3 regions of the Bacillus sp. Hm123 genome follow, and region 3 is predicted to be linked to each of the others. Evidence: riboswitches for the same ligand, from Rfam matches in the RefSeq annotation. Region 3 holds a riboswitch; each other region holds the start of a gene.

Region 1 (3,277 bases), 530 kb from region 3:
GGTCGATGAGCAAATTGATGTGATCGAGGCCTATTTGCAGGCGTATCATAAACAAATGGTTCGCTTCCGAGATCGCAAGGATTTACCGGAATCCTTTTTCGTGACGAAGAAAAAAGCCGATGGGGCGATTCGTAAGCTATTGAAAAAGTTAGAAAAAAGAAGTGAGGCGCATTTATTAAGTAAAGTGACGACTTATTTTCAAGAGGAGCGCCAATTTGCTGAGTCGGATGAAATTCAGCCATTAAGTGACGAAGAGCAAGCAGTCATTGAGCAAGTTTGGTCTCAATATTTGGAGACGGTTGAGAAATTGGAAGATGAAACGAAATATGAAATTAAAGATGTTGCGTTTAAGCATGGGTCAGGGACAGCATCGATTGGATTAGATCGCTTTTATATATTAGTAGAAGGTGGACAACAGCAAGGAGATTTAGATGACTTGGTGTTAGAAATGAAAGAAGTGCGTCTGCCGATTCCAGCTTATTTCATGCCTTATAACGAAACATTTTGGGAAGCTTTCCCTCATCAAGGGAAGCGTGTGATTATGACGCAGCGAGCAATGCACCATCAAGCTGATCCACATTTAGGCTACGCAACGATTGATGGGCGTGATTTTTATGTGCGCGAGCGCTCTCCTTATAAAAAGAAATTAAAGCTTGAAGCGATCAAAAGCTTAGAGGATATGATGGAGACAGTGGAGCAAATGGGAGCGATTACGGCAAAAGTTCATGCGCGCGCGGATGCTGATATTAATGAAGGCATCTTGTCGTACCATAGCGAAGAGGAAATTTTAACAGCCATTGGTGAAGATGCGGATGAGTTTGTTCATTATATTTCGCATTGGGCATTCTCTTATGCGAATCAAGTCGAGAGAGATTATGAATACTTTATGGAACATCTGGAGGGTTCGCGATGATTTTAGTTAGTTCTTGTTTAGCAGGAGAAGCGGTCAGATACGATGGGGCACATTGTTTACATCAGCCACTAAAAAAGCTGCTTGAAGAAGGCAAAGCGGTGATGGCTTGTCCAGAAGTAATGGGAGGACTGTCTATTCCGAGAGAGCCTGCTGAAATCATCGGAGGAGATGGCGAGGATGTTCTCACTGGTCAAGCGAAAGTCGTGACTCAATCAGGAACAGATGTTACCGAGGAATTTATTAACGGTGCTTATCGAATGCTGGAAAAAGCACAAGAAGTCGGTGCCACTGTCGTCGTGTTAAAGGAAAACAGCCCTTCATGTGGCAGTCACATGATTTACAATGGTGAATTTGCTGGAAAGAAGATCGCAGGTGAGGGCGTAACAGCTGCCTTATTGAAACAACATGGCTTTCATGTGGTTTCTGAAATGAATACAATATGATAAACAGCAGCGCCCTTCTGTTTAGGAGGACGCTGCTTTTATTGAGTGTATCAGTGCTCCAGATCTAACTTATTCTTTTCTATTATTTTTAAAGGAGCTTTCCTAAGGTAACTATGAAATTTGTCGAAAAGTTATTGTATTAAAAGTCGGAAAAATAAAATAATTATCAATCGTTGCCGAATTAGTAAATAGTATGGAATTAATGATTCTTAAGAAGTATAATAATGAAGATGATTCTCATTAAACTGAGGAATATTGCACTATGACTATCTCCCTCATAAGGGCAAACCTATTGAAAGATAGGGACGCAAAGCTACGGGTCTAAAGTGGGGAAAGCTATGATAGCCGGGCCGCCAAATAGCATGCTAGTTTACTGGTTTTACATCAATGAAAATATTTGAGGAGGGCAATTTATGATTATTTTAGACAAGCCATATGTTTCGCACTTACTTTCATCTTCTATTAAGGAGCTTCAAATCCCCGTCATTAAAGTAAATGACGTCGAGATTCCAAACGAAGCCGAACTGTCTTTAACGAAAAAGGAGCTATTTTTACAGGAATTCTCAAGCTCAGAAACTCCGATTCTCTTTAATTCAGAAAATGGTTTATTCTTGTTGAATGAATACTTATCTGATCATCCGCTGACGTCTCTTGCTGCGACGTTAAAAAACAAAGCTGAATTTAGAAGGACACTCACATCCCATTTTCCTGAATTTTTCTTCCGTGAACTTTCTTTTGCTGAATTAGATACACTCGATATCAATACACTTCCATTTCCGATCATTATTAAGCCAGTTGTGGGTTATTCTAGCATCGGTGTGTATCGCATTGACCAAAAGGAAGATTTTATTGATACAATCAACAAACTGAAGACGGATATGTCGATGGCTGGCAGTACCTATCCTAAGGAAGTGATCGATAGTCAAACGCTGATTATTGAGGAACTGATTGAAGGGGATGAGTATGCGATTGATGCCTACTATACGGAAGAAGGCAAGCCTGTTGTTCTCAACCTTTTTAAACGGATGTTCAGTCACGAGAAGGATATGAGCGATCGAATTTATTTCACAAGTAAGCAAGTGTTGAAAGAGGCGCTACGAAAAGTAGAGACATTTCTTGAAAATATTGGTCCAATCTTTGAGTTGCGATCTGCGCCTATACATATTGAAATACGTATGAACAGTCAAGGAGTCATTGTACCGATCGAAGCCAATCCACTACGGTTTGCTGGCATTGGGACGACAGAGCTTGGTGTTTATGCTTATGGTGTTAACGTATATGAACATTATTTCAAACAACTAGTGCCTGATTGGGAAAGCATTATGAATGAGATGGACGATTCTATTTATAGCTTTTGCTGTGCTGAAGTGGATGCTTCCATCGATTGCAAAGCAATTGCAGCGGTCGACCATGCAGCATTTAAGGGGAACTTTGAGGAAATTTTAGAATATCGTCCGATGGCATTTAATGAATATTCTACGTTTGCAGTAGTTTTCCATAAGGCACCTGACTTTGAAGAGAACAAACGGATTCTTCAGTTAGATTTAAATGATTTTCTTACAATGAAAGAACATCAATTAGTTTAGTTGCTGAGGAGAAAGGAATGTTATAATGTTTAAATTCCCAAAAACGATCAATGGAAAAATAATGTCGGGTATATTAATTCCGATTATTTTATTAAGCGTTATCTTCAGTTCAGTACTGTTTATAACGTCTGAGTACATTATTGAGAAGCATCTTGTTCCTGCATTTGAAGAAGGGTTAACGACGAAAATGCACCAATTTAATGGTCTCTTTGATGCAGAAATGGTGAACGAAGCGAAAACAGATCGCAAAGTATATGCACAACTGTTAGACAAAGCGAATAGTTTCCAAAAAGCGTTTGACTTAGAAAATGTGTATATTATGAGTAAGGTAGACG
Region 2 (3,277 bases), 520 kb from region 3:
GAAAATGGAAGAGGCCACTCGCCTGTTTTACGTCGGAATGACACGAGCAAAACGCCATTTAGAGCTGATTCATTATAGAGTGCGTGATGGGAAAAGGACAATCGAATCTCGTTTCGTCACGGACGTTAAAAAAATAATCAGTCCGAAAGAGGAAAAATCTCATGAGAAAGCGCTCGTGCAAAACCCGAATGCAATCCGAAGCAGAAGTGACTTAGCAGTAGGAAAATTGGTGAAGCATCGAGTGTTTGGGAATGGGGAAATTGTTCAACTTACCGAAGAGATGATTGAAATTCAGTTTCGAGAAGGGGTTAAAAAGCTGGCTGTGGCTACTTGTTTAGAGATGGGCTTATTAGAGAAAGTTAAATAAATCAATCAAAACCGCTCAAAGTGAAGAAGCTTTAGAGCGGTTTTGATTTTGGTGCTTTTTATTATGTGTAGCAATAATAAAGGGATTCACCTCGGGAAGCGAATCGTTAATTTTTTTCATTTAAACATTGTATGGTTGTATATGGCATCCCCAATTGTAGACGAAAGTAAGGGATCTTCTGGCATGCCGATTTATGGATTTGATCCGTCTGATTCGCCAAAAGAAGCGTACGATAGCTTCATTGATGCACTTAAACAATATGATGCAAATGGTAATCACCAAGCAATCCAGGAGTTTTTCAAATTAAATAAAAATAAACAGTTTGATGAAGTGAAAATTTTAGGAGTCATGCTGACTGGCCAAACCTAAAATTTCAAAGCTTTAGAAAATCAAGATTTTATTCGAGGTGCTTCTGTAGGAGCTACTGCACCAATCGTCCCTTATATTAAACCGGAGAAATAATAAGCAAGGGGCCGTCCAAAAAATAGTGACGTTATATTCAATAGCATGCGTTGGTAGAGAAGATAGAAGCTTTTCTCGCCAGCGCATTTTGTTTTAGAATGTATTTAATACGTAAGGTATCATTTATTATGTTATTATTCCTAGGTATATTGACATGGTTTCATTAGATATGTATAATTTTAAATAGAATACAATAAATTTTTATATTTAAAATGTTCGAAAAATAAAAATGGTAAAGGCAAACTCATCGAAAGGTGAAGGCGCAAAACTATAGGGGCTAAAGTCGTGAGATTATGTCAGCCAGTTGCCGATTTATCTTGATCAACAGTAGGCTAATTGGTATAAAATAGCCTATTTTTTATGGGGACAAAGTTAAAATGGTATCTTTATAAAAGTAGATGAGGTCGCTCATAATAAAAGGGGAATTGCTAATGGGGTTTATTCACTTTTTGCTAGGTTTCATTTTAGGAATTATAGTTTTCAGAATATACTTAATATCCAAAAAGAGGAGTCGGAAAGCAGAATTTGAAAATAAAAATCGGATATTTCAATTAGTGGAAAATTCAAAGGATGTTATTTATTACTACGAAGTAAAGCCAGAGTTCAAACATAGGTATACAAGTCCTTCGGTTGAATATTTTTTAGGAGAAGGAACGTTAGAGGCGCTCAACAATAGTTCACAAACACCTTTTGAAATGATTCATCCAGATGATTATGAAATTATGCTTAACAAAGTAAGCAGTAACATTGATTACAGTAAACCAATCATTCAACGACTTAAAGATAGGCAAGGGAATTATAAATGGTTTGAAGAGTATACGACGCCTATTTATGAAAATGGTGAATTAATAGCAGTTCAGGGAATTATGAGGAATATCGACGACAAAATAAAATTACAACAAAGTCTGGAATATAGAATTACTCATGATGCTTTGACTAATATTTATAATCGAGAATTTTTTGAACAGAGTATGGAGAAGTATAATAGACATATAGATGCATCTGTCGGTATGCTCTTATGTGATTTGGACGATTTGAAATATTTGAATGATCATTATGGTCATAAAAAAGGTGATATTTTACTTCAAGAATTTGCTAAACTATTAAATCAATATTTTTCAGGAAATGCGATTGTTTCAAGGATTGGTGGAGATGAATTTGTTATCATTATCATAAATACAGGTAAAACATACGTAGAATCCTTGTGTGAAAAACTTTCTGAAGAAATTAGCGAGTATAATAGAAACAGTGAGGACTTAAAGATCAATATGTCAATGGGATATGCTTTTAATAAGCATTCCATAGGAAGAATGGAAAGTCTATTTGCTGAAGCTGATAAAAAGATGTATCAAAATAAAAGAGAGAAGAAGGGCCAACATTTAATGCAAGTGAGTCGATGACGACAGAAAGTTTGGGTCATACCAGTATCATCATCTTAAAGTATGTTAAAAAATTCGACATGGACTGTTTGTCCGTGTCGAATTTTCGTTTGATGTTGATCATTAGAGGTAGTAGGAGAGCACATTAATCAAGATAATTATATACTTGTACTTACTCTCTCCCATTCTTCCGTTCAATCTTCTCAATCACCTCATGCAGTTCATCCGGCTTATGAAACTCAATCGGCGAAAAGCCTTTTTCAAACACAATCGAGTCCGCTTCCATTAATAAAACATAACGGTCGCCTAGTTTAGCTAAGTGGACCGACTCACCGAAGTCAGAAAGCATAGCGTTAACGCTCATATGATCGAGCTTCATCTTCAGCTCTAGTTCAGGCGTATGCTCAACCATGCGAGCGGAGGCTTCGACAACTTCATCGGTCGTAAAGCGTTCTTGCAGTTCTCGCTTCGGACTGTCTGCCCATACTTCCATCGCTTCTTCAAATTGTTGAAATTCTGGGCTTTCTTCTTCTAGTTCTTCAATTGTGTATTCTCGTACCATATCAATGACTTGGGTCTTGACGATTTCCGGCATCGATTGTTCGTAGCCGACGTATTTTAAGAAGTCCTCGAAATAGCGAGCGTGGGAGGCTTGGTGAATTTTTAGTTCGCCTTCTTCAACGATGCCTTCTTCGGGCATGTATGGGTATTGGATCGACTTCATGTTTTTCGTTGTGATCGCTAGTTCGACATGTTGGATGAGCGAAGAAGCGTCCGTAATGGTCGCTACTTTTGGCTCGAAGTCGCATTTTAATAGGAAGACGAAGGCGTCATCAAAGTATTTTTTAATCTGCGCTTTAGCGACGATGAATACGCCGCCTCTAACGGCGCTTGTTTGTGTATAGAGTGTAGCGAATTGCTCGCTTGCTTCTTGGAATTCTAGTACCGAGTAGGCAGCACGTGCTTTGGCGAACAAGTTGTAGTTCGGATTAGACGTTAAATCATGTCCGGGTTCAGCGGTGAAGTAACCGATTTTTGTTGGGACTTGTTCAGCTTTCGGGTGCCGGTC
Region 3 (3,277 bases):
TGGATATGAATGAAGCGAATGGGGCCGCTCTTGTGGAACAGCTTGGACATGAACATGTTATTTTCGTCAAAACAGATGTAACGAATGAGACAGAGGTTACACATGCTCTAGATCAAGGGATTAAAGCGTTTGGCACAATTAATGTAGTCGTTAATTGCGCTGGAATTGGTACGCCGAAGAAAGTGCTGTCGAAAGGGAAGGCGGCTAGTTTAAGTGCCTACAATCAAGTGATTCAAGTGAATCTTGTCGGTACATTTAATGTTATTCGTTTAGCTGCAGCGCGCATGGTCACAAATGATGCAAATGAAAAAGGAGAGCGAGGAGTCATCATTTCCACCGCATCCGTGGCGGCGTTTGAAGGTCAAATTGGTCAAGCGGCTTATAGTGCCTCGAAAGGTGGTGTCGTCGCGATGACATTACCAATCGCTAGAGAGTTAGCAAAGGATGGCATTCGAGTGATGGCAATTGCACCAGGGTTATTTGAAACACCGATGTTTAACACGTTACCAGAAGCAGCGCGGGTAGCACTTGGGGCGATGACGCCATTTCCATCACGACTTGGTAGGCCACAAGAATATGCTCAATTAGTGCAGGCGATCGTGGAAAATTCGATGTTAAACGGAGAGGTGATTCGCCTAGATGGAGCGATTCGTATGCAGCCGAAATAAAAATAGCAGAGTTTTATGAAGGAGCTGACATCCATCATTATCGTCAGCTTCTTTTCTTTTGAAAATAAGTTTACAATTAGTAAATTTTCTTTTATATTAATTTCTTTTTATTTACATTTGTAGTAGAAAATATGATATAATTTTCTTAATGAATGTAAAAGGGGGGGGACGAAAATGAAGTCGACTGGGATTGTACGGAAAGTAGATCAGTTGGGTAGAATTGTTGTTCCGAAAGAATTGCGGAAAAATTTGTCGATCGATATAAAGGATGCTATGGAAATTTTTGTGGATGAGGATAAAATCATTTTAAGAAAGTATAAGGCAGAACAGGCTTGTATCATTACAGGTGAAGTGACAGCTGAAAATATCAGTCTATTTGATGGGAAAATCCATTTAAGCCCAAATGGGGTAGAACTGTTAAAGAAAGAATTACAACAAATTGGTGACAATTGATAGCAGGATGAAACATTTACCTCATGGATTTTCGCTATATCGATAAACAATCTCTTATATATGCCGATATAAAGGGTGTAAAAAGGCAAACTTGATGAAAATCAAGGACGCAAAGCTACGGACCTAAGCAGCTTTCGCTGTATGGCCGCCGGGCCGCCATTCTCCTTTTTGAAGTGAGATGGCAACTTCGATGAGGAGATGTTCAGCATGATGGTATTAAGAAAGCTTGTATTCGTATGTATCGCTGTATTACTGTTAGAAAGCGCGGGTTTAGCTATGTTCAAGCAAAATGTGGTGGCAAACGAACAACCGATACGAAAAGCAACATGGCTATGGCATACGAAAGAGATTGTATCTAATAAAGATCAGTTATTAGACTTTATGCAACAAAACCAAGTAACAGATGTCTATTTGCAAATCAATAAGGACATTTCTGTAAGTGCTTACAAAATATTCATTAAACAAGCAAGTGCAAATGATATAAAGGTACATGCACTCGATGGTTCATCATCATGGGTATCTAGTAAAGGACTTGCCTCTCAAGAAAAATTTTTTGCTTGGGTACAGGACTATCAGCTCCAGGCCGCATCTGAAGAACAATTTTCAGGAATTCATTTAGATGTGGAACCTTATTTATATACAGGCTGGAAAAAGCGATATCAACAAACAGTTCAATCTTATCAATCATTACTGATGAAAGCCAATCAATCAGCTCAACAGTTAGGTTTACCGCTCGCTGCAGGTATTCCGTTTTGGTTTGATAAACGATTTTATAATAATCAATTTGGAAAAGGGAAGCTATCTGATTGGGTGATCGCTCATACAGATTCTGTGACAATTATGGCTTACCGTGATCAAGCGTTAGGTTCAAACGGGATCATTAAGTTGGCTCAAAATGAAATCAACTATGCAGCAGCGATGAACAAGAAAGTATCTATCGGTGTAGAAACACTAGCTTCAGGAGAGGGAGAATTTATCACTTTCTATGAAGAAGGACAAGCAGCGATGTGGGAGCAATTACAACTCGTACAGAATTCCTATGAAAAGCTATCCAGCTTTGATGGATTTTCGATTCATTACCTACAAAGCTGGATGAAGTTAAAACAATAAATTTACAAAAAAACGCGGCCAATCAAGCCGTGTTTTTTTGTATGCTGTTTACTTTCCGCAAAACAAGGCTAAACTTCCCTAGTCGAAGAAGCTTAGCACTTATTGAGAAAGCCATTGTGAACGACGAAGAAAAAATGAAGAATTTGTAAAAAGGGATGATCTGCTTAGTATACGAAAGAAGCACCAATGATAATTAACAAAATGAACAAAACGACGATTAAAGCAAAGCCGCCGCCGCCGTATCCGTAACCTTGACCCATGTCTTCACCTCCTTATTGAGGGGGAATAATACATAGTATGAAACACGGGCAAAAATGTTTAGACTTTTACAGCTTGTCTATTGAGAGAATGGGGGTTTTATTTGGTGGAAAAGTATGTAGTCAGATGCAAGTTAGAGGAAAATAAAAAATCCTCCCCTCTACAATAAAGAGGGAAGTGATTGATTTAATGATCAAGCAAAATCATTTCATTTTGCTTCTGTTGAATTTGTAACTTCATTCGTCTTAGCTGTTCTTTTTGCTGAGAATTGGCACTATGACTTAACTTATCAAGGTTGTTAAGGGTCTGTTCGAGCGTAAGCTGTGCTTGGCTATACTCGACATCATTGTCATGTTCTTGAGTGGAAGCCTCTTTATATTGCTGTTCGGCAAATTCAAGAGCGCCTTTGCATTGCTCGATAAAATGTTCTACCGCTTGTCTTGTTGCCACATGAATCATCTCCTCACTCGGAAATTGATGAAATTCATCCTCTATAGCTTTTCCGCTTTTCGTTTGGATTATCAATGGATTTTTTGCAAATAGTATAAGCAGGAGGTGTTTCTCATGGGTAAAAGTAAAAACCGGGGCAACCCAGTAAGCGGTGTAACTCCTCAAGGATACTCTGGTGGAGGCAAAGGAGACACAAGCCCGAAATCTCGCTTAGAAAATATCGCTAAACATAGTAATACGAAAAGATAACAGGAAGAGAGGGTGTCATGCTGAGACACCCTCTAATTTTCATTGTACAAATCACTAATGTAAACTTGTTTATTAAACTAGTTTACATT

The links. Region 3 has a riboswitch for cyclic di-GMP ahead of ACSVDJ_RS05565 (amidase). Riboswitches for the same ligand answer to the same signal wherever they lie in the genome.
Region 1: it holds a riboswitch for cyclic di-GMP, as region 3 does, so the genes downstream of both, ACSVDJ_RS02930 (ATP-grasp domain-containing protein) here and ACSVDJ_RS05565 (amidase) in region 3, are expected to answer to the same signal.
Region 2: it holds a riboswitch for cyclic di-GMP, as region 3 does, so the genes downstream of both, ACSVDJ_RS08085 (sensor domain-containing diguanylate cyclase) here and ACSVDJ_RS05565 (amidase) in region 3, are expected to answer to the same signal.

What each region holds. Positions count from the first base shown of each region.
Region 1 is NZ_CM200277.1:524,914-528,190, forward strand. Features, by position in the region: gene ACSVDJ_RS02920 (DUF2252 domain-containing protein) at 1-913, shown strand, start outside; gene ACSVDJ_RS02925 (2-thiouracil desulfurase family protein) at 910-1,356, shown strand; cyclic di-GMP riboswitch class I at 1,629-1,714, shown strand; gene ACSVDJ_RS02930 (ATP-grasp domain-containing protein) at 1,770-2,942, shown strand; gene ACSVDJ_RS02935 (methyl-accepting chemotaxis protein) at 2,968-3,277, shown strand, end outside.
Region 2 is NZ_CM200277.1:1,575,657-1,578,933, forward strand. Features, by position in the region: gene ACSVDJ_RS08075 (ATP-dependent helicase) at 1-367, shown strand, start outside; partial or broken gene ACSVDJ_RS08080 (anti sigma factor C-terminal domain-containing protein) at 485-829, shown strand; cyclic di-GMP riboswitch class I at 1,057-1,141, shown strand; gene ACSVDJ_RS08085 (sensor domain-containing diguanylate cyclase) at 1,261-2,229, shown strand; gene ACSVDJ_RS08090 (DUF3900 domain-containing protein) at 2,381-3,277, opposite strand, start outside.
Region 3 is NZ_CM200277.1:1,057,114-1,060,390, forward strand. Features, by position in the region: gene ACSVDJ_RS05555 (3-hydroxyacyl-CoA dehydrogenase) at 1-668, shown strand, start outside; gene ACSVDJ_RS05560 (transcriptional regulator AbrB family protein) at 843-1,121, shown strand; cyclic di-GMP riboswitch class I at 1,196-1,282, shown strand; gene ACSVDJ_RS05565 (amidase) at 1,329-2,231, shown strand; gene ACSVDJ_RS05570 (YjcZ family sporulation protein) at 2,396-2,491, opposite strand; gene ACSVDJ_RS05575 (YtzC family protein) at 2,676-2,939, opposite strand; gene ACSVDJ_RS05580 (small, acid-soluble spore protein L) at 3,054-3,188, shown strand.